3 regions of the Clostridium septicum genome follow, and region 2 is predicted to be linked to each of the others. Evidence: predicted binding sites of a transcription regulator. Region 2 holds the regulator's gene; each other region holds the start of a gene.
What was found. The regulator HrcA, encoded in region 2, represses chaperone genes, less so after heat shock. The targets are predictions, from matches to a motif close to TGTTAGCACTCNNNNNNNNNGAGTGCTAACA.
Positions count from the first base shown of each region.

Region 1: a site for HrcA is predicted at 9,194-9,224, ahead of groES (co-chaperone GroES). Genes of this name have one in related genera too.
Region 3: a site for HrcA is predicted at 5,399-5,429, ahead of htpG (molecular chaperone HtpG). Genes of this name have one in related genera too.

Region 1 covers NZ_CP023671.1:2,127,736-2,138,453, reverse strand. Annotated here, with positions in the region: gene CP523_RS09690 (triple tyrosine motif-containing protein) at 1-142, opposite strand, end outside; gene CP523_RS09685 (YaiI/YqxD family protein) at 298-741, opposite strand; gene CP523_RS09680 (glucose-6-phosphate isomerase) at 741-2,093, opposite strand; gene guaA (glutamine-hydrolyzing GMP synthase) at 2,320-3,852, opposite strand; gene guaB (IMP dehydrogenase) at 4,025-5,476, opposite strand; purine riboswitch at 5,634-5,731, opposite strand; gene CP523_RS09665 (prepilin peptidase) at 5,790-6,545, opposite strand; gene CP523_RS16385 (type II secretion system protein) at 6,634-7,026, opposite strand; gene groL (chaperonin GroEL) at 7,227-8,852, opposite strand; gene groES (co-chaperone GroES) at 8,869-9,153, opposite strand; gene CP523_RS09645 (TVP38/TMEM64 family protein) at 9,469-10,170, opposite strand; gene CP523_RS09640 (4Fe-4S dicluster domain-containing protein) at 10,281-10,718, opposite strand, start outside.
Region 2 covers NZ_CP023671.1:519,577-530,294, reverse strand. Annotated here, with positions in the region: gene gpr (GPR endopeptidase) at 1-447, shown strand, start outside; gene CP523_RS02315 (stage II sporulation protein P) at 649-1,707, shown strand; gene CP523_RS02310 (hypothetical protein) at 1,771-2,334, shown strand; gene lepA (translation elongation factor 4) at 2,449-4,254, shown strand; gene CP523_RS02300 (patatin-like phospholipase family protein) at 4,319-5,227, opposite strand; gene CP523_RS02295 (hypothetical protein) at 5,393-5,662, shown strand; gene hemW (radical SAM family heme chaperone HemW) at 5,791-6,924, shown strand; gene hrcA (heat-inducible transcriptional repressor HrcA) at 7,093-8,124, shown strand; gene grpE (nucleotide exchange factor GrpE) at 8,145-8,759, shown strand; gene dnaK (molecular chaperone DnaK) at 8,807-10,660, shown strand.
Region 3 covers NZ_CP023671.1:112,121-122,838, forward strand. Annotated here, with positions in the region: gene CP523_RS00475 (glycyl radical protein) at 1-859, opposite strand, end outside; gene CP523_RS00480 (response regulator transcription factor) at 1,089-1,796, opposite strand; gene CP523_RS15855 (hypothetical protein) at 1,807-1,968, opposite strand; gene CP523_RS00485 (PocR ligand-binding domain-containing protein) at 2,215-3,027, opposite strand; gene htpG (molecular chaperone HtpG) at 3,487-5,361, opposite strand; gene CP523_RS00495 (superoxide dismutase) at 5,695-6,309, shown strand; gene CP523_RS00500 (S8 family peptidase) at 6,357-8,060, opposite strand; gene CP523_RS00505 (S8 family peptidase) at 8,079-9,803, opposite strand; gene CP523_RS00510 (hypothetical protein) at 9,982-10,284, shown strand.

The DNA.
Region 1 (10,718 bases), 1.6 Mb from region 2:
TTTGATTCCATAATCCATCTACGCCTTCAAGAAATTTATATTCCAACCCAGTTTCTTTATCTTCTACTATAGCTTTTATATTTATTTCATCATTTATGTCAGTAATATTCTCTTTGTCAAACGTTATTAATACTTCTCCCATAACCTTCACCCTTTATATATCAATATTAATCCTAACAAAAAAAATTCTCATATATTTCCTAATTTCTATTATACAGATTACATAATAAAATATAAACTGAATTTTGTCGGCGAAATAAAAAAATAGGAGCAAACCATAGCTTATATTTCTACAGTTTATCTCCTTATACTACATTCTATTAATTTTTTAAGATTTTTCTCAAGCCTTATATCATCTTCTACAACCCGTTTCTTAGGGTTAGAAGTTCTTCCTCCAGCTCTTCTAATTTTTTGAGAAATATGTCTCTCTTCTAATAACCTATCTATATTTTCGTTATTATAAACATATCCTTTAGGATTTATTACTTTTGCATTTTTTCCTAAACATATTGCAGCTACACCATAATCTTGCGTAATTACTATATCTTTATTTTTACAATTGTTAACTACATACATATCAACACTCTGAAAACCAGTATCAACTACTTTTACTTCTCCGTAATCTAGCATTATAAAATGATGAATATCACAATATAATAAAAGTTCTATTTTGTATTCTTCTGCTATATTTTGAATAATGGAGATACCTGGACAGGCATCTCCATCTACTATAATTTTCATTATTTTAATTTAGCCTCTAATTCAGCTTTTAAATCCTCATATCCTGGCTTTCCAAGTAAAGCAAACATATTTTTCTTGTATGCTTCAACTCCTGGTTGATCAAATGGGTTAACTCCCAACATATATCCACTTATAGCACAAGCTTTTTCAAAGAAGTATACCATATATCCAAAGTAATAAGGACTCATTTCAGGAATATTTAATACCATATTTGGAACTCCTCCATCATTATGAGCTAATAAAGTTCCATTAAATGCTTGTTTATTAACAAAATCTATAGTTTTTCCTGATAAGAAATTTAATCCATCTAAATCTCCTTCTGCTTTCTCTATAGTCATTTCTTTTCTAACCTTTTCTACATTAAGAACAGTTTCAAACATTATTCTTGAACCTTCTTGAATGAATTGTCCCATTGAATGTAAGTCAGTTGAGAAATCAACAGCTGCTGGGAATATTCCTTTATTATCTTTACCTTCAGATTCTCCGTATAATTGTTTCCACCATTCATTAAAGTAATGTAAACCTGGTTCATAGTTAACTAGTATTTCTACACTCTTACCTTTATTATATAGAGCATTTCTCATAGCTGCATATTTATAACAATCATTATTCTTTAAATCACAAGTAGCATATGCTTCTCTTGCATCAGCCGCTCCTTGCATCATATCATCTATGCTTATTCCTGCAACAGCTATTGGTAATAATCCAACTGCTGTTAATACTGAAAATCTTCCTCCTACATCATCTGGAATAACAAATGTTTCATATCCCATTTCATTTGAAAGAGATTTTAATGCTCCTCTACTTCTATCAGTAGTTGCAAATATTCTTTCTTTAGCTCCGTCAACACCATATTTATTTTCCATATATTCTTTGAATACTCTGAATGCTATAGCTGGCTCAGTAGTTGTTCCTGACTTTGAAATAACATTTACACTAATATCCATTCCATCTATAGCTTCTAAAAGCTCAGCTAAATATGTTGAACTTATGTTATTACCAACAAAGAATACTCTTGGAGCCTTTCTCTTATCGTTACCTAGTACATTATAAAAATTACTATTTAACATTTCTATAGCAGCTCTAGGTCCTAAATATGAACCACCTATTCCTATAACTATTAACGCTTCTGAGTTCTTTTTAATTCTTTCAGCAGCAGCTTTTATTCTTTCAAATTCATCTTTATCATAATTAACAGGTAAATCTAACCAACCTAAAAAATCATTTCCTGCTCCAGTCTTTTCATGAAGAACCTTATGTGCACCATTTACCATTGTTTCCATATAATCTAATTCATGTTGTTTTACGTATGGTTCTACTTTTGATAAATCTAATCTTAAACTCTTATTCATAAATAATACCTCCAATTTTTCTGGAATTTTTTGTCCAAATATAACAAATACATTATATCATATTTTATAAATTACTATCAAAATTTTAATATACTCATTATTTATTTTATCAATTATATTTTCCTATATACATTATTTTAAAAATTAATTAGGTAGCTATGTTGTCCTTGCTATGTTAGAACAATCATAACTACCTATATGGATTAATTTTATGGATTTCTTAGTTTTATTCCCACTCAATAGTTGCTGGTGGTTTACTTGTTACATCATAAACAATTCTATTAACACCTTTAACTTCATTTACTATTCTACGGGATACAAGATCTATTAATTCATATGGTAATCTTGCCCATTCTGAAGTCATGGCATCACTTGAAGTAACTGCTCTCAGGGCTACAGTATGTGAATATGTTCTTTCATCTCCCATAACTCCTACTGACTTTATATTAGGTAAACAAGCAAAATATTGCCATATGCTTTCATCTAATTCTGCATTTGCTATTTCTTCTCTAAATATAGCGTCTGCTTCTCTAACTATTTCTAATTTCTCCTCTGTAATTTCTCCAAGAACTCTAATTGCTAATCCTGGTCCTGGAAATGGCTGTCTCCATACTAATTTATGAGGTATTCCAAGTTCCTCGCCAACTGCTCTTACTTCATCTTTAAATAATTCTCTTAAAGGTTCTATAAGATCAAATTGCATATCTTCTGGAAGTCCTCCAACATTATGGTGAGACTTTATTGTTGCTGAAGTATCTGTTCCACTTTCAACTATGTCAGGATATATTGTTCCTTGAACTAAATAATCAATTGCTCCTAATTTATTTGCTTCTTCTTCGAATACTCTTATAAATTCTTCTCCGATTATCTTTCTTTTAGTTTCTGGATCTGAAACTCCTTTTAATTTTCCAAGGAATCTATCTGCTGCATTAACTCTTATGATATTCATATCAAATTCTTTTTTGAATACTCTTTCTACTGTATCACCTTCATCTTTTCTTAAAAGACCGTGATCTACAAATATACAAGTTAAATTATGTCCTATAGCCTTATGTACTAACATTGCAGCAACTGATGAATCAACTCCACCTGATAAAGCACAAAGTACCTTTTTATCTCCAACTAATTGCTTTATTTCATTTATCTTATCTTCTGCAAATGAAGCCATAGTCCAATTATTTCCTAAACCACATATGTTATGTAAGAAATTTGAAAGCATTTTTTGTCCAAATGGAGTATGTTCAACTTCTGGATGGAATTGAACTCCGTAAAGTTTTCTATCTTCATTTTCCATTGCTGCTATCGGACATACTTCTGTATAACCTATAATTCTAAATCCAGCTGGTGCTTCTTTAACATAGTCAGTATGACTCATCCAACATATTTCTTCTTTTTCTATTCCTTCAAATAATCTTGAAGTGTTATCTAAGTTAACATTAGTTTTTCCATATTCTCTAACTGGAGCTGTATCAACATTACCACCTAACATATGTGCCATAAGCTGATCTCCATAACAAATTCCTAATACAGGAATTCCTAAATCAAATATTCCATCAGCTACCTTTGGTGTATTTTCACCATAAACACTATTAGGACCTCCAGTAAATATTATTCCTTTTGGATTTTTTGCTTTTATTTTTTCTATAGTATATGTATAAGGGATTATTTCACAATAAACTCCACATTCTCTTACTCTTCTTGCTATCAATTGATTATATTGACCACCAAAGTCAACGACTAAAACTAATTCTTTTTTCATGAGATTCCTCCAGCTTTGTTATTAATTATATTATCTATTAATTTTAACGAAAATTCAATTGATTTTTTATTTTTTTATTCGTTAAATTTAATTTAGTAATTTTTTTAAAGAGACTTTTTAATAATTTTACTAAAAAGTTCTCCTTAAAATTTATTTAAATATAACTTAAAGTCTACTTTACACTATAGTTTGGTGCTTCCTTAGTAATATTTATATCATGTGGATGTGATTCTCTAATTCCAGAAGATGTTTGAACAACAAACTGTGCTGTTTCATATAAATCTTCTAAAGTAGCTGCTCCTAAATATCCCATTCCTGATCTTATTCCACCAAGCAATTGATATATAGTATCAGTAACATATCCTTTATATGCAACTCTTCCTTCCACACCTTCTGGCACAAATTTCTTTGTTCCATTTTGGAAATATCTATCACTTGAACCTTTTTCCATAGCTGCAAGTGATCCCATTCCTCTGTAAACTTTATAGCTTCTTCCTTGATAAATCTCAACAGCTCCTGGTGCTTCATCACAACCTGCAAATATTGATCCCATCATAGCTACAGCCGCTCCTCCAGCTAATGCTTTAACTATATCTCCTGAATATTTAAGTCCACCATCAGCTATTACTGGTATTCCATATTTTCTACCTTCTTCAGCACAATCCATAACTGCTGTTAATTGAGGAACTCCAACTCCTGCAACAACTCTTGTTGTACAAATTGATCCTGGTCCTATTCCAACTTTAACACAATCAGCACCAGCTTCTATTAAATCTCTTGTAGCTTCTGCTGTAGCAATATTTCCTGCTATTATTTGAAGTTCTGGATGTTTAGCTTTTATAGCTTTAACTGCATCTATAACACCTTTTGAATGTCCATGAGCTGTATCTAATGTAATAACATCAACATTAACTTTTACTAAAGCATCAACTCTTTCCATCATATCTTTAGTTATTCCAACTGATGCACCACATAATAATCTACCCTTTTCATCCTTAGCAGCATTTGGATATGCCTTTGCTTTTTCTATATCTTTAATTGTAATAAGTCCCTTTAAATTATTTTCTTCATCAACTAAAGGTAACTTTTCAATTTTATGCTTTTTTAGTATCTCAAGAGCTTCTTCTAATGTAGTTCCTTCTCCTGAAGTTATTAAAGGACTTTTTGTCATAACTTCTGAAACAGCCTTATCATAGTTTGTTTCGAATACTATATCTCTATTTGTAATTATTCCTACTAATTTACTTCCTCTTGTTACAGGAACACCTGATATTCTATATTGAGCCATTAGAGCTAAAGCTTCTCTTACAGTATGATCTTCAGCTAAGAATATTGGATCTGTAATTACTCCATTTTCTTGTCTTTTGACTCTATCAACTTCCTTTGCTTGCTCTTCTATTGTCATATTTTTATGTACTATTCCGATTCCACCTTCTCTTGCCATAGCTATTGCCATTTTAGATTCAGTTACCGTATCCATACTTGCACTCATTAAAGGTATATTTAAAGTTATCTTCTTTGTTAATTTAGTCTTTAAGCTTACTTGGTTTGGTAATACCTCTGATTTATTTGGTACCAATAATACGTCATCAAATGTATAAGCAGTTTTAATTATTTTTGCCATGTGTTTATTCCTCCCCATATTTGAAAACTTTCCTTCATTTTTTTATCATTTGAAAGTAAAATTTCACATTTTTATTAATTTTAAGTATAAAAAAAGCACATTAATCTTCTAAGTGAAGTTAATATGCCTAACAAAATACACAAATAAGTATACTTATAGATATATCAAATTCACTCATAGTCGGAAATTTAAGGTTTCCGGTAGATACTCCCTGCCATATTCAGGGGATATACGAGTAATAAAATGTGCAACTATTTTTAATTTAAAATTATTATATAGCTAGGGGGTATACTTGTCAAGGCATTTGCAATAATTATTGCATTAAAAACTCAATATACCAATTTATAATTTCATTACACATTATACTCGAAACTATAGCTCCCATAGCTAAATATGGTCCAAACGCTATTTTAGATTTTTTAGACTTTAATTTAAAGGTTATAATAAAAATCCCAGTAATTCCACCAATTACTATAGAAATTATTATTGTAACTAAAACTCCTTTAACTCCTAAAAATAAACCACATAAAGTTGCTATCCAAATATCTCCTTCACCCATACTTTTAGTTATAATAACTATTAAATAAATAATACTAAAGCCAATTAAAGCTCCATTAATATTATCCCACAACAAACCATGTTTTAAACTACTTTGAATTATTAAAAACACAATACCTATAGCAATTCCAAACATTATAGTAGAGTTATATACATATTTAGTTTCATAATCTATGAAACCAATTACTATTAAAAGTGAAGCTAGTACGCAACACTTTAAAAATTCTAAACTATATCCATAATTAAAAAATATTATTAAATATAAAATTGCATTAAGTACCTGTATCACTAGATATTTAAGAGAAATTTTATTAGAACAAACCCTACAATTTCCACCTAAAATAGCATAACTAAATACATGAATTAAATCATACCAATTAATTTCATATCCACATGTAATGCAATGTGTTGCCGGAAAAACTATAGACTCTTCTCTTATAATTCTATATATACAAATATTTAAAAAACTACCTATGCATAACCCAATTAGCCCTATAAAAAATATATCCACCTAAAACCTCCAATCTCAATAAAAAATCTCCTTAATTAAAAGGAGATTTTTCTTAAGAAATTATATTTAATTCTTTGATTATATCCATTTATTTATCTATTGGTTCTACATTTTTAAAAGTATTGTCGTCCTGTAGAAGAATATTAAATTTATCTGTTTCAATTATTTTGTAGCATAATTCAACTGTAGTACTTTCTCCTAATTTAGTAACATCATCTTCCTTTAACAATTCTCCCGATTTACTTATTACATCACTTACAGTATTATCTTTTGTCAAGCTATTAGATAATTTTATGTTTATAGATTCTACTGCTAACACTACTTTTCTTGCTTGATCAATTACTTCTGTTTTTCTTGCCTCTTTAATATAGCCTGTTACTTTAGGCACTAAAATAGTTGCTAATATAGCTATTATTCCCATAACAGCTATCATTTCTACTAAAGTAAATCCTTTTTTCTTTTTATTTTTTTTATTATCCAACTTAATAATATCAACTCCTTTCAATAAGTTCTTCTAAAATATTAACTCTTTTTCCTAACTTTATACACTAAAGTCTTTTTGTTTACAAATTGTTTTTATTTTTATCTATTTTCAATATGCTCCTAAATATTATAACTTTTCTTACTAATTGATTAAATAAAAAAAGATTTGCAAATTGCAAATCTTTTTTTAAAATTTTATTAATACATTCCATCCATACCCATTCCTGGTGCTCCTGGCATTGGAGTTTCTTTTTGAGGTATTTCAACTACAGCCGCTTCAGTAGTTAAGAATGTAGATGCTACTGATGCTGCATTTTGAAGTGCAGATCTAGTAACCTTAGTAGGATCTACTATACCAGCTTTAATCATATTTATATACGTTCCATTAAGTGCATCATAACCAACTAAAGCTTCACTATTTTTAATTTTTTCTATAATAACAGATCCTTCTACTCCTGCATTAGCTGCTATTTGTCTCATTGGCTCTTCTAAAGCTCTTAATATAATATTTATACCAACTTGTGTATCTGAAACATCTGACTTAAGTTCTGCTATTTTATTTATTACATTTACATAAGCTGTTCCACCACCTGGAACTATACCTTCTTCAACTGCTGCTTTAGTAGCTGCTAAAGCATCTTCTATTCTTAGCTTTCTTTCCTTAAGTTCTGTTTCTGTAGCTGCACCAACCTTAACTACAGCAACACCACCAGCTAATTTAGCCAATCTTTCTGTTAATTTTTCTTTATCAAATTCTGAAGTTGATTCTTCTATTTGAACTTTTATTTGATGAACTCTATCCTTAATAGCTTCAGAGTTACCTCTTCCATTAACTATTGTAGTATTTTCTTTTGTGATCTTAACACTTTCACATTGACCTAACATATCAATAGTTACTTCTTTTAATTCAACACCTAACTCTTCAGCTATAACTGTTCCACCAGTTAATATAGCTATATCTTGAAGCATTTCCTTTCTTCTATCTCCAAATCCTGGTGCCTTTACTGCAACACATGTAAATGTTCCTCTTAATTTATTAACTACTAATGTAGCCATAGCTTCTCCCTCTATATCTTCTGCTATAATAAGAAGCTTTTTACCTGCTTGAACTATTTGTTCTAATATAGGTAATATTTCTTGTATGTTACTTATTTTTTTATCAGTTATTAAAATTAAAGGATTATCTAATACAGCTTCCATTTTTTCTGTATCTGTAACCATATAAGGTGATACATATCCTCTATCAAATTGCATACCTTCTACAACTTCTAATTCTGTTCCCATTGATTTAGATTCTTCTACTGTAATAACGCCTTCATTCCCTACTTTTTCCATAGCGTCAGCTATTAATTTACCGATTTCTTCATCTGCTGCTGATATAGCTGCAACCCTAGCAATATCTTCTTTACCTTCAACTGGCTTAGAAATATTTTTAATTTCTTCTACTGCAGTATTAACAGCCATTCTTATACCATTTCTAATTAGCATAGGATTTGCTCCAGCTGTTACATTTTTTAATCCTTCTCTTATTATAGCTTGAGCTAAAAGTGTAGCTGTGGTAGTACCATCCCCTGCAACATCATTAGTTTTTGTTGCAACTTCCTTCACTAACTGTGCTCCCATATTTTCATATGGATCTTCTAATTCTATTTCTCTTGCTATAGAAACACCATCATTTGTTATAAGTGGTGCTCCAAATTTTTTATCTAATACAACATTTCTTCCTTTTGGTCCTAAAGTAACCTTAACTGTATCTGCTAATTTATCAACACCTATTTGCATTGATCTTCTAGCTTCCTCTCCAAATTTAAGTATCTTTGCCATATAAATCTCTCCTTCCCTATTTAACTATTGCTAATATATCTTCTTGCTTTAAGATAGTGTACTCTTCTCCTGAAACTTTCACTTCTGATCCTGCATACTTTGAGTAAAGTACTTTATCTCCTATCTTAACTTCCATTTCAATTCTTTTTCCATCTACAATTGCTCCTGGTCCTACTGCTACTACTTCTGCCTCTTGTGGTCTCTCCTTTGCTGTCCCAGTTAAAACAATTCCACTCTTTGTAGTTTCTTCTGCTTCTAATTTTTTAATTACTACTCTGTCTGCAAGTGGCTTAATCTTCATAAAAACCCCTCCTAATTATATTAATTACTTCTTATTTATATTTTAGCACTCATTCTCCCCAAGTGCTAATAAAATTATAATAATATTTCATAAAATTTTTATCAAACTTTACTTCATATATTATTCCCTTATATACATCAAATATTACCAGTTATAATTAATTATTTTATCTTCTCTTAATCTCTCACCTAATTTCTTACAATGATTCTCTATTACATAATAAAAAACTATCTATTCTAATAGAATAAACTTAAAATAATAATATTAATAAAGCAAAGGATATTTTTTGAAAAATATATCCTTTGCTTTACCTAATTATTTTTTTCCATAATTTGAAATGAATTTCTTACCTTTTATAATACTAACTATAAATATAACACCTACTATTATAGCTATTAATATTAACATACCTATATTATCTACTGACATTTTGTTCCCAAAAAAACAAGATATAAATAGAGCAGGCGCTCTACCTAGCATAGATATAATTGTAAACTCCTTTAATGTCAAAGTTGTTACTCCACATATGTACCCTAAAATATCCTTTGGTATTCCAGGAATTAAATACATTATAAATACAAGTTCTTTAAACTTTTTCTTATCTCTTTTTATTTCTTCTATTTTTTTAAATAGCCACTTATCTTCTTTAAACACTATTTTTTCAACATAACTTTTTCCTAGTAACCTTGCTAACAGAAAACTAAACACACTTCCTATTAAAATTCCTATGAAGGATAACAAGAATCCTTCCCAAGCTCCAAATATATATCCACCAGCTATTTGTACTAATTCTCCTGGTATAAAAAATACAACTATTTGTAAAAATTGTAAAGCTATATATGCTATAAATGAATACTTACCATAACTTAATATTAATTTTTTTATATTCTCTGGATTTCTAAAAAGCATAGAATATTTAGCGTAATACTCATAAAAACATATCAATAAAATTATTAATAAAATTGAACCTATAATTTTGTATTTATTTTTATGTAAGAATATCTTTATTTTTTCCATAAAACACCCCATCTACTTATATATTGATGATTAGCAATGATATTTTTGTAAGTAAAATATGCCCATTCTAAATTATACCATTACTAATCATTTATAAAGTTATAACAATATTATTTCCTTTCTAAATTAATATTATTATACTCTTCTAATTTTTCGTTATCTAATACTGCTTTTTTAGTTGATTGTGAATTAATCTTATTAAACGCAGCCTTTGCCTTCATAGATGTAACAATAGTTCCTGCTCCATTTATACACCCACCTTCACAAATCATTCCCTCAATAAAATTCCCTTGAAGCTTTCCTATTTTAGCCATAGTCATAGTTTTTTTAATTTCTGTTCCACCTGAAATTTTTACTGGTTTAAAGTCTACTTCTAACCCTTTTCCCCTTAAATAATTTTGAATTGATGCTGTTAGTCCACCATGAGCTCCAAATCCTCTTCCATATATGGAAGCGTCATCTACTACCTCATCGTCACATTTTTCTAAGTCTATTTCAAAAGCATCAAACAATGCTAATAATTCTTCAAATGTTAATACATAATCTAC
Region 2 (10,718 bases):
ATAGATGCTCTTGGATCAAGAAAACTAGAAAGAGTAAACAGAACAATACAAATAGGAGATACAGGGATATCACCAGGAGCAGGAGTTGGAAACCATAGAATGAAAATAAACAAAGATAGTTTAGGTGTAAAAGTCATTGCTATAGGAGTTCCAACGGTTGTTGATGCAGCTACAATAGCTAATGATACTATGGATCTTTTGTTAGATGAACTTATAGGTAAAGCTGAAACTGGTAAAGAATTTTATAATATGTTGAAGTCAGTAGATAAGATTGAGAAAAGTGCTTTAATAAAAGAAATATTAAATCCATTTGTAGGAGATTTAATGGTAACACCAAAAGAAGTTGATACTGTTATAGACTCTTTGTCTAAAATAATATCAAATGGAATAAATATGGCTATTCAACCTAATTTAGATATGGAAGATATAAATAAATTTATGAATTAAATACTATATTACTAATTATAATACTTCTTATATATACATATTGTATAGTAAGAAGTATTTTTAATTTAAGTTTTGTAAAAAATTAATATCTACAAAAATATTAATAAAAAATATTAATAATTAAGTAACCCAATAAATATATATATTATGTGAGGGGGAGTTACTGTGTATGAATTAAGAGGACGAAGAGCTGTTAACGTAATGGGAAGAAGAAAATCAAAATCTAAAGAAGGTAGTAAGTTTAATATAGGATACATACTAATGATTATAGCAATTTTAGTATTTTTTATAAGGGCTTTAGGTGTTGTCGATAAATATTATGAAAGAGGCGGGTACGCATATGTACAACTTTTAAATTTTTCTATGCCGATAGTAGAAACTCAGGTGTATAATAAAGAAGATTTTGCTGAAAATAAGTTATCAATAGAAAAAATAATAATACAAGCATTAGGATTAGGAAATATAAATGCGCAGTCTATAGTAGGAAAAGAATTAACTCTTTTTAAAGAAGTAGCAGGAGACTGTGTACAAAATAAATCTATCGTTGGTTTAACACCATTTAGTTTAAAGGATAATAGTATAGCAAAACTTACACCAGAGGAAATAGCAGAACTTAATAAAGTAAGTGATGCATACGATCCAAGTTTGAAAAAAACATTAGATAATTCTAAACCGGAAGTGCTTATATATCATACTCATACAACTGAAAATTATGCTGAGGCAGGAAAAGATACAACAGATAGTAATTTTAATGTAGTAGGTGTTGGTGATATTTTAGCTAAAGAATTAGAAGAAGGATATGGTATATCAGTAGTTCATGATAAGACAAATCATAGTATTGAATATAATGATAGCTATAATAGATCTAATGAAACAGTGCAAAAGTATTTAAATAAGTATGGAGATTTTAAATTAGTAATTGATTTGCATAGGGATTCTCTTGATCCTGGAAAAAAAGTAACAGGTAGCATAAATGGACAAGAGTTAGCAAAGTTTATGTTTGTTAGGGCAGAGAATAGTACACGATATGAGGCTAACAAAGCACTTTCAGATAAGCTATACGGAATAGCTACATCATTATACCCTGAAATAACTAGAAATATTTGGACATATGAAATAGGTAAAAATGCATTTAATCAAGGATTAAGTGATAACTCTGTATTAATAGAGGTTGGTTTTAATACAAATACTGCACAAGAAGCAAAATTAACAGCAAAATATATAGCAAGAGTATTAGCAGAACATTTAAATAGACAATAATTGAATAAAACATTAAAGATATGAGCATCCTTATAAATATAAAATTTTAGGGGGTGCTTATTTTTGTCTTTAAAGAAATTTATTTTAGGAGCGATAATATTTACAATAATAATTGTATTAGGATTTACAAGTGTAAATATAGAAACAACTAAAGCATTATCTCCAACTGGTGATGGAGCAGACAATTATGCTATGGTTAGTAAAGAGTTTGGAAAAGATTTTGAAGAATTTATAAGAGATAATGCAATGGTAAAAATATATGTACCAAAAGATGATGATGATAATACTACTATAAAAGTTTATAATAATGAATTTAGAGTAAAAAAAGAAAATCCATTTGTAAAAGGATTTTATGAAGTTGTTTATAAATTTTCCAATAGTTTTAATAGTATAAAGAATAAAATTGATGGAAAACTAAAGAAGAATAATGAAAATACTAATAATCAGTTAGATAATATTGTAGATGACTTTATAAAAGAAAGAGAAGAAGAAAAGTCACAGAATAAGAATATTAAGAAAGAAGAGAAAAATATAAACAAAGAAGAGAATGAAGGCAGTAATATTAATATAGATGAAAAAAAGAATACAGAAGGTGAAAATATAAATAAGAAAAGCTCAGTAGAATAGCTTTAAATACTTTTACTTGACATAGAATGTAGACTTTGTGATATAATTTAGCTGATTTTAATTATAATGGGGGTGAAATAACTATTAATAGATTTTTATTAATAGTTTAGATATATGAATAGTAATAGACAAGAGCGTATTAGGAATTTTTCAATTGTTGCACATATAGACCATGGTAAGTCAACCCTAGCAGATAGATTATTAGAAGCTACAGGAACCCTTACTCAAAGAGAAATGGAAGAGCAAATTTTAGATAATATGGAGTTAGAAAGAGAAAGAGGAATTACAATTAAGTCTCAAGCAGCAAGACTTATATATAAAAGAGAAGATGGAGAAGAGTATATATTAAATCTTATAGATACTCCAGGTCATGTGGATTTTACATATGAAGTTTCAAGAAGTCTAGCAGCTTGTGAAGGAGCTGTACTTGTTGTAGATGCAACTCAAGGAGTTCAAGCTCAAACTTTAGCAAATTGTTATTTAGCTTTAAATAATGATTTAGAAATAGCTCCAGTTATAAATAAAGTTGATTTACCATCAGCAAGACCGGAAGAGATAATGCAAGAAATAGAAGATGTTATAGGAATTGAAGCTCATGATGCGCCTTTAATATCAGCAAAGACTGGATTAAATATAGGAGACGTACTAGAAAGTATAGTTGAAAAGGTTCCAGCTCCAACAGGAGATGAGGAAGCTCCACTTAAGGCTTTAATATTTGACTCTTATTATGATAGCTATAAGGGTGTTGTTTCATATGTAAGAATTAAAGATGGCATAGTAAAACCAGGAACTAAAATAAAACTAATGGCTACTAATAAAGTTTATGAAGTAACAGAAGTTGGGGTGTTTACACCTAAATTACTTCCAATTTCAGAATTAAGAGCTGGAGATGTTGGATATATAGCAGCTTCAATAAAAAATGTAAGAGATGCAAGAGTTGGTGATACTATAACAGAAGCAGATAGACCAACTGATGCAGCATTAGAAGGATATAAGCCAGCTATACCTATGGTTTATTCAGGTATTTATCCAGTGGATGGAGCTAAATATCAAGAACTTAAAGATGCATTAGAAAAATTACAAATAAATGATGCAGCTTTAAATTTTGAACCAGAGACCTCAATAGCTTTAGGTTTTGGATTTAGATGTGGATTCTTAGGTTTATTACATATGGAAATAATACAAGAGAGAATAGAAAGAGAATTTAATTTAGATATTATTACCACAGCGCCATCAGTTATTTATAAGGTTATAAAAACTAATGGTGAAGTAATAGAACTTACAAATCCAACAAATCTTCCACCAGCTACAGAAATAGATTATATGGAAGAACCAGTAGTTAGAGGAAGTATAATTTCTCCATCAGATTATGTTGGGGCAGTAATGGAATTGTGTCAAGAAAGAAGAGGAACTTTTATTGATATGCAATATTTAGAAGAAACAAGAGTGTCTATAAATTATGAAATTCCATTAAATGAAATAGTATATGACTTCTTTGATACATTAAAATCAAGAACTAGAGGATATGCATCATTAGATTATGAATTCAAAGGATATACAAGAACAGAGCTTGTAAAACTTGATATAATGTTAAATGGAGATGTAGTAGATGCTTTATCTATGATAGTTCCTAAAGAAAGGGCTTATGATAAAGGAAGAGGAATAGCAGAAAAGCTAAAGGAAATAATTCCAAGACAAATGTTTGAAGTTCCAATTCAAGCAGCGGTAGGATCAAAGATTATAGCAAGAGAAACAGTTAAAGCAATGAGAAAAGACGTACTTGCTAAATGCTACGGTGGAGATATTTCAAGAAAGAAGAAACTTCTTGAAAAGCAAAAAGAAGGAAAGAAGAGAATGAGACAAGTGGGATCTGTAGAAGTTCCACAAGAAGCATTTATGGCAGTACTTAAAGTAGATTAATAAAGTTAACTTTAAAAAAGATATTAAGTTTGTAATTTACAAACTTAATATCTTTTTTATTTTACTAAAAAAATTTAGATTCAATAAATTCAAACAAGTCAGATAAATCTATATTATCAGCTAAAAATTTTAGATAAGGGACAAAATTATAATCATCCATTTCTATAAGTTTAGATACTTTAGGGTTAATTCTAAAATAATTATTTTTTAACAAGATATTACAATACATATCATCTAAATCGCACATACCATCCATAACTAATGAAACAATAGGTGAGTGCATTTTCGCAAATGGATGGAATGACCACTTATATATTCCCCAGTTACTAGTAGATTGTTTAATTTTATAAGGACTATCACCTGTACCTATAGATAGTAATTTTATATCATTTTTAAAATCTATGTTAGGAAAAGCATTCATACAATGAAAAATAGATATAGTTGTAGGAGAATTAGCAACTACACCACCATCAATAAAATTTTTATGGGATGGGAAAAATGTAGGTGCAGCAGAACTAGCAAGAGCAACATCTATTATGTTGTAATTTATAGTTTTATTATCAGTTAAATTATTAAAAAATACAGGTTCCCATTGGTTTTTAGTAAACCCATTAACATTAAATGAAGGAATACAAACATATTTAGGTAAATTTTTTAATGTCAAATTATTAGGAAAGTAGTTTAATAAAATAGATTTTAAATTTTTATTACTAAATTTAGGTTTGAATAAATTAAAACTAGGATTAGAAAAGATTTTGCTAGTTATTTCGTAACTATATAAATTATCAACTTCATTTACAGAAAGACCGCTAGCTAAAGATAATGCAATTAGAGAGCCTGTTGATGTACCAGCAAATAAATCTATATTATCTAATAATGTTGGATATTGATAACATAGTCTTTTGAATATACGAATAGATAATGCACCTTTAATTCCACCACCATCAAAGGAAACTATTTTTAATGGATTCAATTTATATGCTCCTTTATATGACTATATAATTAAATTATTCAAATACATAAAGAGTGTTATTAGGATTTTTAAAAATATTAATTAATAGTAACAAGTGTAATTATTTACTAATTAAATAAATATATTTTATTATGATTAAATAATTATTTAAAGGTGGGAGATATTATGATAAAAGCAGATTTCAGAGATGTTAAAATTAAAGGAAAAGTTATGAGAAATAAAGGCTACTCTACAGGAACATTAAAAAGAAAAAATGGAGATATAATTCCAATTTCAATGGTAGGTCATAAATTAGATACTTATATAGCAAGACATGGATTAAATTCTAAAATTACAATAGAACTAGATGGATTAAAGATAAATTCTAAAATTGATAGAGTACAGAGAGATTTAATTTTTCATAACGCAATTAATATAGATTTAATAGAAATTTAAATTGTTAATCTTATATTAAATTAAATGGAAAGAATTCTTAATAATAAGGATTCTTTTCATTAGATAAATGATTATAATTAGTATATTATAATAATAAAATAAGCTTAAATGAAAGAGAGAATAGAGAAATGAAAGAAATAGCATTATACATACATATACCTTTTTGTAAGCAAAAGTGTTTATATTGCGATTTTCCATCTTATGCATCATTAGAAAATCTTATGGATGACTATGTAGATGCTTTATGTATGGAGATTCAGGAAAAAGCTAAAGAATATTTAATAAGCAGTATATTTATAGGTGGTGGAACACCATCTTATTTGAATAAAAATCAAATAGAAAAGCTTCTTAATTCAATTAATAAACTTAACAAAACTAAAAATATGGAATTTTCAATGGAATGTAATCCAGGATCATTAGATGAGGAAAAGCTAAAAACTATGTTTTTAGGTGGAGTTAATAGAATAAGTATAGGACTTCAAGCTGTTCAAGATTCTTTACTAAAATCAATTGGAAGAATTCATACTTATAGAGAGTTTGTAGAAAACTTTAATTTAGCGAGAAAAATAGGATTTAAGAATATAAATGTTGATTTAATGTTTGGATTGCCAAATCAAAAAATTAGTCATTGGAAAGAGTCATTAGAAACTATAGCTAACATTAAACCAGAACATATTTCTTCATACAGCTTAATTATAGAAGAGGGAACTTGTTTTTATAATATGTGGAATAAAGATAAATTAAATTTACCCTCAGAAGAAGATGAAAGAGAAATGTACTCTATGACTAAGGAAATATTAAAATCACATGGATATAAACAATACGAAATATCAAATTATTCAAAGGAAGGATACGAATGTTTACATAATAAAGTTTATTGGCAATGTAAGCCTTATTTAGGAGTTGGAACATCGGCAAGTTCATTTTTAGATGAGTATAGATTTAAAAATATAGATAAAGTTAAAGAGTATATCAAAAGAATTAATAACAACGAAAGTGTAGTTGAAGAAAAATTAAAAAATTCCATAGAAGATGATATAGAGGAATTTATGTTTATGGGTCTTAGATTAATAGAAGGTGTATGTAAAAGAGAATTTGAATTAAGATTTGGAAGAAATATTAGAAGTATATATAACGAAATAATAGATAAAAATATATCTATGGGATTATTAGAAGAAGATAATAATATATTAAGATTAACTTCTAAAGGAGTTGAATTATCTAATGTTGTAATGAGTGATTTTATAATTGATAGAAAGTAAAAGAAATAGTGAGAATTTAAAAGAAAGAAAAATATAAGTTATAATATTGGCACTAGATCATTTAATTTTAAAAATTATCAAATTGACAAAAAAAACTATAAGGAATATATTGATATTGTAGTCATTAGCACTCGACATTAATGAGTGCTAACAGATAGAGGTGATGTCATGGCTATTGATGAAAGAAAAATAAAAATACTTCAGGCTATCATTAATGATTATATAATGACAGGAGAACCTGTTGGTTCAAGAACAATAGCAAAAAGATATAACCTTGGAGTTGGTTCTGCAACCATAAGAAATGAAATGGCCGATTTAGAAGAGATGGGTTATCTAGAACAACCTCATACATCATCAGGTAGAATACCTTCAAATAAAGGGTATAGATTATATGTAGATAAATTAATGAATGCAGAAGCTTTAAGTAGAGAAGAAGAACTTAAAATCAAGGAATATATAATTAATTCTGCAATGTATGAAGTTGATAAAATAGTAAAGCAAGCATGTTCATTACTTTCAGAGCTTACAAATCTAACTTGTATTGTTGAGACTCCTTCAGTTAAAAGAAGTTATATAAAATCTATTCAACTACTTGTAATAGATAGTTATAATTTAGTTTCAGTAATAGTGGCTGATAGTGGAGTTATTAAAAATCATAGAATAAGAGTTAGTGAAATGCCAGAAATAGAAACTCTTCAAAGAATAAACGAAATTTTAAATCTAAGATTGAAAAATTTGACTATAGAAGAGATTAACTTAGAAGTAATAAACAATTTAAAAAATGAGTTAGAGGGGTATGATGAATTATTTAATGCAATTTTACCAGCATTATATGAAACTCTTAAAGAAGTTAATCATTCAGATATATTGGTAGAAGGAGCAACAAATATTTTCAATTATCCAGAATATAACGATATAGAGAAGGCTAAAGAAATCCTATCTTTAATAAATGACAAGGATTGTGTAATAGAACTTTTAGAATCTCCAGAAGGTATATCTATAAAAATTGGAGAAGAAAACTATTTTCCTGAAGCAAAAGAATGTTCTGTAATTTCAGCGGAATATTCTTTAGATGGAAGACCAATAGGAACTATAGGATTAATAGGCCCAAGAAGAATAAATTATTCAAAGGTAATTGCAATAATGGGTCAGGTTATGAAAGAGTTAAATAGAAGCCTTAGAAATCAAATTATCGAATAAAATAGAGATGAGGTGTTGTTGTGGAAGATAACAAAGAGTTTAAAGAGGAAGTCAAAGATGAGAATATAGAAGTAGAAGAAAATGATATAGAAGTAGAAGAGTGTGATTCTTGTCAAGATGAATCTTCAGAAGAAAATATTCCAGAAGAAAAAGAAAGCAAAGATGGATGGAATCCATTAAAAACAATGAAAAAATTAAAAGAAGATAATAAAAAGTTAAGTAATGAAGTTGAAGCTTTAAAAGATAGATTATTAAGAATATCAGCAGAATACGAAAATTACAGAAAAAGAACAATTAAGGAAAAAGAAGGAATATACACAGATGCTTGTACAGATGTATTAAAAGAAATGTTACCTGTTTTAGATAATCTTGAAAGAGCACTTCTTGCTGATGGAAGTATTGAAGATGTTAAAAAGGGGATTGAAATGACTATAAAAGGAGTTTCAGGATCTTTTGAAAAGCTAGGTGTAGAAGAAATAGATGCAACAGGAGAATTTGATCCTAATTTACATCAAGCTGTAATGCATGTTCAAGATGAAAATCTTGAAGCTAATATGGTAGCAGAAGTATTCCAAAAGGGATATAAAAGAGGCGATAAAGTTATTAGATATACAATGGTTAAAGTAGCCAACTAATAAATTAAAAGAAGAATTAATTCATAAAAGTTTAGGAGGAATAAATTATGGGAAAAATTATAGGAATTGATTTAGGAACAACTAATTCATGTGTAGCAGTTATGGAAGGTGGAGAACCAGTAGTAATAAGTAACTCAGAAGGAGCAAGAACTACTCCATCAGTAGTTTCATTCCAAGCAAATGGAGAAAGATTAGTAGGGCAAGTAGCTAAAAGACAAGCGATTACAAACCCAGATAAAACAATAATATCAATTAAGAGACATATGGGAACTAATTATAAAGTTAGTATAGATGGAAAAGATTACTCACCACAAGAAATATCAGCAATGGTACTTCAAAAAATTAAGGCTGATGCAGAAAGTTACTTAGGAGAACCTGTAACACAAGCAGTAATAACTGTTCCAGCATATTTTAATGACTCAGAAAGACAAGCGACTAAGGATGCTGGTAGAATAGCTGGCTTAGAAGTTTTAAGAATAATAAATGAACCAACAGCTGCATCTTTAGCTTATGGTTTAGATAAAATGGATACAAACCAAAAAATATTTGTTTATGACCTAGGTGGTGGTACTTTCGACGTATCAATTCTTGAACTTGGAGATGGTGTATTTGAAGTATTATCAACAAATGGAGATACTAAGCTAGGTGGAGATGACTTTGATGAAAAGATCATGAACTACATTGCTGATACATTTAAAGCAGAAAATGGAATTGATTTAAGAAATGATAAAATGTCACTTCAAAGACTAAAAGAAGCTTCTGAAAAAGCTAAAATTGAATTATCATCATCAATGCAAACTAATATAAACTTACCTTTCATCACTGCAGATGCAACTGGTCCAAAGCATATTGATATGAATCTAACTAGAGCTAAATTTAATGAAATAACTCATGATTTAGTTCAAAGATCAATAGAACCAATGAAGAAAGCTTTAGCAGATGCAAATCTTTCATTAAGTGATATAGATAAAGTAATATTAGTTGGTGGATCAACAAGAATTCCAGCAGTTCAAGAAGCAGTTAAAAACTTTACTGGAAAAGAACCTTCAAAGGGTGTTAACCCAGATGAATGTGTTGCAGTAGGAGCAGCTATTCAAGCAGGTGTACTAACTGGAGAAGTTAAAGATGTATTATTACTAGATGTTACACCATTAACACTTGGAATTGAAACATTAGGTGGAGTTGCAACTGCACTTATAGAAAGAAATACTACAATTCCAGCTAAGAAGAGTCAAACATTCTCAACAGCAGCAGATGGTCAAACATCAGTTGAAATACATGTAGTTCAAGGTGAAAGACAAATGGCAGCTGACAATAAGACTCTAGGTAGATTTACTTTATCAGGAATTGCACCAGCTCCAAGAGGAATTCCTCAAATAGAAGTTACTTTTGATATAGATGCTAATGGATTAGTTAAAGTATCAGCTGTTGATAAGGCTACTAATAAAGAAGCTAACATCACAATTACAGCATCAACTAATTTAAGTGAAAGTGAAGTAGAATCAGCTGTAAAAGAAGCAGAAAAATTTGCAGAAGAAGATAAGAAGAGAAAAGAAAAAATCGAAGTTAAAAATAATGCAGATCAAGTAGCTTATCAAACTCAAAAGACTTTAGAAGAGTTAGGAGATAAAGTATCACCAGAAGATAAGGCTAAAGTAGAAGCTAAGCTTGAAGAATTAAACAAGATTAAAGATGGTGATGATACAGAAGCTATTAAGAAGACTATGGAGGAATTAACTCAAGAATTCTATGCAATATCATCAAAAGTTTATGCTGATGCAAATGCTAATGGTGGAGCTAATGCAGGATTTGATCCAAATAATATGGGTGGAGCTAATCAAGGAGCAGCTCATGATGACAATGTAGTAGATGCAGATTTTGAAGTAAAAGAAGATAAATAGTTGTAACAAGAAACTAGACTGGTTATAATAGATGAGGGAAGACAAACCGTCTTCCCTT
Region 3 (10,718 bases), 410 kb from region 2:
GTGATATTGCATGTCCATTAGATTCTAAACTTATAATTGCTTGTACAAACCAAAATGATTGACATGCCTCATAAAATGTTTCAGCAGGATTCTCTGGAACCTTGTTACAAATTTTAGATATATTTAATAGTTCATTTTTTCTTCTTATATTTGTCGCTTTTTCTGCTAATTCCTTTGCTAAATTTGAGTATCTCTTAGCATAATTTATTGCAGCTTTACAAGATATTATTATAGATTCCCAGAACATTCTCTTTTCAACGTAATCTGGTAATGACTTATTATAATTACCTAATTTTTCTTCTACCTCTTCTATAATTCCTTTAAAACCTTTATCTAATACTTTTTTATAGTCTACAGAAATATGTCCAAGACCATTAAAATAATAATTAGCTACAGTAAATACATTAGCTCCCATGGCTTTCTTTGTTTCATCTGACATATAAGATGTTGCAAGCTCACTAACAGTTTTACCTTTCCAATATTTAAAAGCTTCTTTTAAATCATCCTTTGTTTTTTCTGTAATTTTAAAGGCATCTGATGTTCTTTGCTCAAATTTATCAAATTCCTTTACTAGCCATTCATTAGAAAACTCAGGAAAAACCTGTGCTGATCTTGGATTCTTTGTTAAACTTCCAACTATAAGTTCTTCATCTCTAATTACTATAGGAAGTTCTTTTAGAACTGCTTCTAATGATTTTGCTTTACGAATAATTATTGGCTCATTTTCATTCTCTTTAAATGCTTTAGTTAATATTATAGCTCTATCTGCCTCAATACATGGCATTGCTGACATAACTTCTTCTTTTAACTTTTTTACCCTCTCAGTAGGTTCTATAAATCCTTTTGCTAAAATATCCATTTGCTCCCCCCTAGATTTATACCATATTTTAATATCTACTTTTTAAAACATAGATTTACTTACAAAGTAGTAATTAATTTTAGCTTATATAATTATAGTACATTAAAAATTTATATTTCTTTAACACTTAATTTCTACTTTATTATACTTTTTTTCAAATTTATTCTAAGAGAAAAGCTTTCTTATATTATTATGATACTTTTTTGATTATAAATTTAAATTTTATATTTTATTTATTTTTATATAGTTCTCTATATTCTAATGGTGTCATCCCTTCTACCTTTTTAAACACCTTGCAAAAATAATTAGGTTCATTATATCCAATGTTAAAGGTTAAATCACTTATACTAATATCAGTACTCTTAAGGATATATTTAGCTTCCTCAATTTTCCTCTTTGTAACATACTTATTAAAATTAGTCCCCATCTTATTTTTAAAACTTTTGCTTAAATAAGATGTACTTACATTCATGCAACTTGCTATATCTTGTAACATTATATTACCTTTTAAATTTTTTTCTATATAATTTAAAACAAATTTTAATTCATTATTTATAGAATAGTCTTTATCAATATTTATAAATTCATTTAATATTTCTACTACATTTTCAACTTTTATAGGTTTTAATAAATAATCATCTACTTTTAGTTTTAAAGCTTTTCTTACAAAATAAAAATCATCGTAAATACTCATAATTACTATTTTTTTATTTACATATGTTTTTTTTATATATCTAATAACATCAAAGGAATTCAATCCATATATTAACATATCAATAAATATAATATCTGGATTTATATATTCAACTTTTTCAATAAGTTCATCACTACAATTGGCTGTTGCAATAACTTTAACCTCTTTAAATTTTCTTTGAATAATTAACTTCAATGCTTCAATTTCTAAATTTTCACTATCTGCAATTAATATCTTAACCATTATATTACCTCTATTTTTCATAAACTAAAGGAAGTTTCATTTCTATTATGGTACCAATATTTTCTTTATTAGTAACTTTTATCTTATATTCATTACCATAATAATTATTAAATAACTTATTTATAAATGATATATTTAAAGATGAATCATTATGTTCTTTTTTATTATTCATAATTAAAAACAACTTATTTTCTTCAATATTTACTCCATTATCTTCAATAGTGATAATAGCATATTTTTCTTTATTATTTCCTGTAATAGAAATGACTCTTTGATTTTTTCATATTTTCCTCTTTAAAAATATGTATTCTATAACTGACATTAAAGTCATTGGAATCATTTTTATTTTCTTAATTTTATCATCTACATTATTTTTATATTTTACTGTATTTTAACATATTGCAGTTTGGATCTTCAATTAATTATTAACATTTTTTATTTCTTCTTCTAATATAACTTGATTATTTATATTTTTTGATGAATACCTAATTATTTCTGCTAAAGTACAAATCATTTCTTGAGTTTTAGGTGCATCTTCAATTAATGCAAGATTAGATATGGAATTTAATATACTTAATTGAACATTAATATTAATTGGTATTTGAAAAAATTTAAAGTTCATAGATTCTAAATTACTTTTAAGAATATTATTTTCTTCTTCTTTTTTCTTTAATTTAATATTATTAAAAATTATTTCTTCTTCTAATTTATTTAATGAAGATTTATTTATTAATTGATTAATTATTGTCTCAACTAATGAATATATAGCTTTTATTTTATTATAATCTATATACCCAATATCATTATAATATTTCTTAAAATCTGGATATTTTTTTAATAATCTGCTTATATTTTTAGATTCTTTACTTAATAAGTAATCTTCAGCATTTGTCCTTACTTGTCCAAAAAAAACAGCTCCTACATACTGATTATCTATAATTATAGGAATAGCAACGTCAACTAATCCTGCTGGACATTTAAACATATATGGTTTTTGTCTTATTGCAGCTTCTAATCCTCCATGAGCATTAGCAGAACGACATAATTTAAATCCTTCATCTGTATCTCTTATAGCTTTACAAAAACTACAAAAGTTAGAATACTTATTTATAGGATCTCCCCTAAAATTAACTATATTAAAAGCAAGACCTGTAATTTCAGCAAGTTTATCCTGAATATCTTGTAATAAAGTAACATCTATTAAATCACTTAATCCTCTATTATTTTCCATTATAAGTCATCTACTTTCCTTGTTTAATTTTCCTACAATTCAGTATAATTATCTCACATTGGATTTTTATGTCAATCTTCATTTTTTAATTAATTTACTTACAATAAATTTAATTTTTATACAAATTTATCTAAGATCTTTGCTTTTTTCTTTTGTTATTAGTTAATAAATTATTTCTTAATTTATTAACTTCTTCAAGTTCTAATTTTCCTTGAAATGAAATCTCCACATTTTTATCACAGACACATGTATAGCATTAGCTCTAGCTATATTTAGTATTTTATTTATCTCGTCCTTTGTTTTTGTAGCTTTAACTTCTGATTGAATTTCGTAATATTTTAACAATTCTTAAATATGTTATATTTTAAAAATAAAAAAATTAGCCTATGCTATTTAGATTGACAACTTTTAATATTGTCTTTCTAATATAGCACAGACTATTTTATATAAGTTAAATTTTTAAATCATTATCTTACAAATATTATTTGTAAATTCTACTGGATCTTCTATAGTTAAGCCTTCTATAAGCAATGCTTGATTATATAATAAGTCTGTATATAATTTAAGTTTATCTTTATCATTTTCATAAGCATCTTTTAATGACTTAAACACATCATGATTTACGTTTATTTCCAATACTCTATCTGCTTTAACATTTTGACCATTTGGCATAGAATTTAAAACTTTTTCCATTTCAATTGTAACTTCGCCATCATTTGATAAACATACTGGATGTTTTCTTAACCTCTTGGAAGCTCTAACAGCTTTAACTTTATTTGATAATATATCTTTCATTCCTTTGAATAATTCTATATTTTCATTAGTGTCCTCTTCTTTTTTACTTTCTTCTTCATCTATACCTAAATCACCACTAGATACTGATTTAAATTCTTTATCTTTATAAGTCATAAGCATTCTTATAGCAAATTCATCTATGTCATCTGTAAAATAAAGTATTTCATAGCCTTTATCAAGTAAAAGTTCTGTTTGTGGTAGTTTTTCTATTCTTTCTTTTGATTCTCCTGATGCATAATAAATATATTTTTGATTTTCTTTCATTCTAGAAATATACTCATCTAATGTTACCATTTCCTTTTCTTTTGATGAATAGAACATTAACAAATCTTGAAGTATTTCTTTATTATTTCCAAAATCACTATAAACTCCATATTTTAATTGTTGTCCAAATGATTTATAAAATTCTTCATATTTATTTCTCTCATTTTTTAATATATTTAATAACTCATTTTTTATTTTGTTTTTTATATTTTTAGCTATAAGCTTTAATTGTCTATCATGTTGTAATATTTCTCTTGATATATTTAGAGATAAATCTTCTGAATCAACTATTCCTTTAACAAATCCAAAGTAATCTGGTAATAAATCAGAGCATTTATTCATAATTAAAACACCATTTGAATATAGCTCTAATCCCTTTTCATATTCTTTAGTATAAAAATCATATGGTATTTTTTCTGGAATAAATAAAATTGCATTATAACTTATAACTCCATCAACACTAATATGAATATGCTTTATAGGCTTATCAAATCCATAATGCTTTTCAGAATAAAAATTATCATAATCTTCTTTTTTAAGATCTTTTTTATTCTTTTTCCAAATAGGTACCATGCTATTTACAGTTTGCTCTTCTATAAAATCCTCATATTCATTTTCAGTACCTTCTTTAAGCTTTCTATTACTTATATCCATCTTTATTGGGTATCTAATAAAGTCAGAATACTTCTTAATTATTGATTTTAACTTGTATTCTTCTAAATATTCATCAAAATTTTCATCCTCTGTATTTTCTTTTATATTAAGTATTATTTCTGTTCCTATACTATCTTTTTTGCATTCTTCTATCGTGTATCCATCTATTCCTTTAGATTGCCATTTATAAGCTTTGTCACTACCAAAGGCTTTACTAATAACAGTAACTTTATCAGCCACTAAAAATGCTGAATAAAATCCAACTCCAAATTGACCAATTATATCATATCCATCTTTAATTTCATTTTCTTTTTTAAATTGTAAAGAACCACTTTTAGCTATAATTCCTAAATTATCATCTAATTCATCTTTAGTCATTCCTATACCTGTATCTGAAATATTTATTACTCTATTTTCCTTATCTACAGATATTTTTATAAAATAATCATCTTTTTTGAAGGTTAAAGAATCATCTGTTAATGTCTTATAATAAATTTTATCTATTGCATCACTAGCATTAGAAATTAACTCCCTTAAGAAAATCTCCCTGTGTGTATAAATTGAATTAATCATAAGATCTAAAAGTCTTTGAGACTCTGCTTTAAATTGTTTTGTTTCCAAACTAAACCTCTCCTTTCAAAATTGAGTATAAATCCCTTATTAGCACTCTCAAAGTTTGAGTGCTAACTCCTTATTTTTTATATATCATATTTAAATTTTTATGTCAATAACCTAATGAACCTTAATTTTGAAATAACATTCTAAAAATTCTAATATATATATATGATATCTAGCTTAAATAGAAAAAATTCATTTCTTTACTGCTTAGTTATAAAATTTTTCTAATGATACATTAGTTTATATTATTTTTTAATTTATTTATCACATAAAATATAATATTTTAAATATACTATTAAATGTATTGCAAATTAAAATTTGAAAGGAGTTTATTGTATGAAATACGATAAAATAATTCTTCCGTATTCTTATGATGCTTTAGAACCTTATATAGACGCTTTAACTGTACAAATTCATTATGAAAAACATCTTCAAAGTTATGTTGATAATCTTAACTCTTTAGTTGCAATTGATCCTAAATTTTTTGATGAAAAGCCTTTAAATGAAATACTATCTAATACTAATTCAATTCCTGTAGAGATCCGTCAAGGTGTTATTAATCAAGGCGGTGGCGTAGATAACCATAACTTTTATTTTTCAATATTATCACCTAATGCTAAAACTATGCCTGAAGGAAGGCTTCTAACTGCAATTAATAATACTTTCGGAAGCTTTGATAATATGAAAGAAAAACTTAATAAACTATCTATTGGAAAATTTGGTTCCGGTTGGGGTTGGTTAGTAGTTAATGAATATTGTGGACTTGAAATAATAACAACATCCAATCAAAATTCCCCTTTAAGTGTAAATAAAAAACCTCTTATTGCAATTGATGTTTGGGAACATGCTTATTACTTAAAATATAAAAATCTAAGGAAAGATTATGTTAATAATATTTGGAATTTAATAGATTTTAATATTATTGAGAACTTATATAATTCAATTTGCTAATAATAAGGAGTATGAATTTTAAAACTTCATACTCCTTATTATTTTTATTAAATATTTTGAAATAATGTCAACATATCCAGCTTTCCATATCCCCACTCTGGATTAGGATATACATCACCTGGTCTTTTTCTTACACCTCTCATAAAATACGTTTTAATCTTCTGTGCATTCATTGTATTATCATTTCCATTTACAATTCCCCACTGAAGTAATAAAGAACAAGCACCTGCTGTAATAGCTGCTGAAGCACTACTTCCAGTAATATATACTATCTCATCATTTCTACCTATGGTTTTAATTTTATTTCCTCCCACAGTCATTATAGGTAAAATTCTTTCACCATATCCATTCAATTTTTCTCCTCTTCCAGAATAACTACTCATAGTATTACTATCTTGATTATACCATGAACTTACTATTATATAGGATGATATACCAGGTATTGTCATTGTTAGATATGGACTAGATGAAATAAAGTTTGTTCCTTCTTTTAGTATACTTAAAGGTGGCAACCATGAATTAAATTTTCCATTTAATATATAGTCTCCTATAAGTTTAAATCTCCATATTCCAGGTTTCAATCCCTCTAATATTATCCTTATTACTTCATCTCCACTTAATTCATCTGGCCAATAATAATATACTTTTAAATTCGTACTTTCAAATATAAATTTTCTTTCTATAACACTTTTCAATGTTATTGGTAATATACCAGTACTTTCTCCTGAAGGAGATATTACATTTAATGATATTCTACTAGGTTTTCTTACCCATATATCAAAATATATATTCTTTTGTTCATTACCTATTAATAACTCTAATATTTGTGTATCTCCAACATTTTGTATTGTTCCACTTGCATGTCCTCCTCCTATTCCTTCATTTCCTGTACCTGTAACTACTACTAATCCTCTATTCTGTGATATTAAGTCTATATATTTTTCTATTATAGTATTTCCAGTGTGGCTTCCTTCTGTACTTCCAAGTGGTATATATATAACTAATGGCTTATTAATTTCAAACTTTTTATTTATTATAAATTCAATCCCCTCTAATATTTCACTTACACTATATATAACACTATCAGTATTAAACCATTTTTTAATTTTTTCGTTTTCTTTAAGTTTAACTATTATATAACTACATTTATCTGCTACACTTTCTATATTCTTATCTTCTAACCTTCCTCCAACTATTGCAGCCATACTTGTTCCATGTCCATTTTCATCTTTAGATTTAACTATTTCGTATGGATTTTTTCCTTGTCCTTTAGCACCTATGGCTTTGTTTATATCATCTTTTGAGTACACAACTCCATAACTTCCTTCTTCATTTTCTATACTTTTATCAAAAATATATTCTATTCTTGTACTACCATCTTCATTTATAAAAGCCTCATTTAAATAATCTATTCCTGTATCTAATATTGCAACTATAGTACCCTCACCATTTAAATTTAAATATCCACCTGACTGCACTTGTGGAATAGAAGCTGTAGATATTGCTGATACGTCTTCTAATACATATACACTATCAAATTCAAAATATGTTATTGTAGTAGATTGTTTTATTAAATTATCTATATCTTTTTCTTTTACATATACAACTCCATAAGTATCATTTATAACTTTTCCACATACATCATCTATTTTAGACATTTCATCTAGGAAGTCACCTCTATATTCTACTATTAGTTTACTATATTCAGGATTATCTTCATATTCTATACAATCACTATTTCTCAAATACATACCGGTTCCTCCAAATTCCTATTTCCATTTTGTAGCTGATATTTGCTTAAAAACTCCTTCAAGATCTAAGATTCCATAACCCCAGTTAGGATTTGGGTATTCATCTCCTTGTCTTTTTCTAGATCCAGCTATTAGGTATGTTCTAATCTTTTCACTTGTCATACTTATATCATTTTTATCTATTATACCCCATTCTAAAATCAATCCACATGCACCTGCTGTAACTGCTGCAGCAACACAACTACCTGAAATATAATTTACCCCACCTCCAGGGTTAGTTACAGCTTGTCTAATTCCACCTGCAACTAAATCTGGTTTTATTCTGTCATCCTGTGTATAGCCCTTACCAGATTCGCTTAATATAGATACATTTTCTTGATTGTAATATCCTACACTTATTACTCCTTTTGATGTTGATGGAATAACTAAAGTTGTGTATGGATCAGAATTTAAAAATTTTGTTCCTTCCTGATTAAGTGATTTTACTGGTAACCAAATATCATATCTTCCATCATCTATATATTCTCCCTTTAATATAAGAGTCCATATTCCTGGCTTTATATTACTAAAAATTAATTTTATATTTTCATCTCCATTTATTTCATCTGGAGAAATATATTGAATAGAAACTCCTGTGTTCTCATAAATAAAATTAAATATCTGTTTATTTTCCGTTTCTATAGGAACATTTCCTATTTCTTCACCAGATGGTGATATTATATTTATAGACATTAAATTAGGCCTTCTTATCCAAATTTCTAACTCTAACTCAGTTTGAGCTTTGTCAATTTTTAGATCTACGTTATTAGTTAAACCATTTTGTAGTATTCTACCAGATGCATGAAGTTCTGCTGCTCCTTGATTTCCTGTTCCTGTAACAACAGCTACCCCCCTATAGGAAGATACTCTCTCAATATATTTTTCAATAACACTACTTCCAGAATGTGCACTAAAGTTGCTTCCTAATGCTAATAAAATAACAAGAGGTTTTCGTAACTCTCTTGATTTCCTTAAAATATATAGCATTCCTACTACAATATCTGAATTACTATATACAGGTACATTAGTAATTCCATTAGCCCTTAACACTTGCTTATAAACTTCATTTTCTTTTAATTTAACTACTGCAAATGTACAATCACTCATTACACCCTTAACTTCTATATCTTTACCTCTAGCTCCTATTATACTTGCCATATTTGTACCATGTCCGTTAGTATCTTTAGTTTTAACTATACTATAAGGATCCTTGCCTTCTTTAGATAATTTTATTGCGTTATCTATCTCCTCTTTTGAATACTCTACACCAAAGACTAAATTATTTTCATTAGTTGGCTCTATAGTCTGATCCCATAGATAATCTATTCTTGTTGTATCATCTTCTCTTATAAATTCGCTATTTAAATAATCTATTCCTGTATCCACTATTCCAACAAGTATCCCTGAACCACTTAAGTTATTATATGGATTTTGTATTACATTTTCAAAATTCCCTGCATCTATTGGTGTTAATGCTTCTAAAGTAAATATACCTCTTGGAACTGCATATATTATAAAATCCTGACTACTAACTAATTCTTCATATCTACCTTTTTCTACAGCAACTATAGCATAGTCTTGATCTATAGCTTTTCCATAAGCATAAGAAACATTCTTAATTTCTTCATCAAAATTTCCAGTGTACTCAACTAAAAAATCTTCATAATTCGGGTTATAAAAAAAATTCTCCTTTTCTGAAACCATGAAAACACCCCTATTTTACTTCTTATTTTATATCCTATGCTAATATAAATTTATATTGTATATTTTTTGTGTTTTCAATTATAAACTTTATAATTTTTTTGTAATTTATTAAAAATAAACAATATTTATATTATTTATGCATAATATATTTAGTAATGAATTTTAAAGGAGCTATTTTATGAAAAAGAATATTAAAATTTTAAAATGGATTGCTGGAGGAATTGAAGCATTTTTATCTATTCCTATTTTAGGTGCATCAATTATACTTAGCCTTTTATGGATTCCACTTGCAATAATGCTTGCTTTGCACATAACTATATTAGTTTTCTGTAAAAAAGAAGATTTACCTATAACAGGAAATATTTTAGGAATAATAGCATCAGCTTTAGGATGGGTCCCTTTCGTTGGTTGGATAATGCATATCCTTACTGCTATATTTGTTATGATTGAAGCTTCTAAAATTAAATTTATAGAAGAGTAAATTCTACTAAATAAAATATTATTTTATAAAACTATAATTTTAAGGTTACTCAAAAAAAAGGGCAACTAGTAAGATTAATTTTTCTTACTAGTTGCCCTTACTATATCTGATTACGTACTTAATTTTTATAAACGATCTCTTTATTTAATAATTTTTCTATGCTATTTATAATATATAATTTAGCTTATCTAATTTTAATAATATTCACTCAATTATATAAATGTACTTATTAAATTAGTATCTATTTCTTATAAACTAATTCTCATTTATATATTTTATTGGTTCTAACTTCTGGTTTAATTTCTCCGTTAATTAATATAATCACTCTCCTATTTCTCTATAATAATTTACTAATTATAGCTAAATCATATTTCCTTTATAAAATTTCATTAGAAAAACTTATTTAGATATATAATAAAAAATATTTATTATAC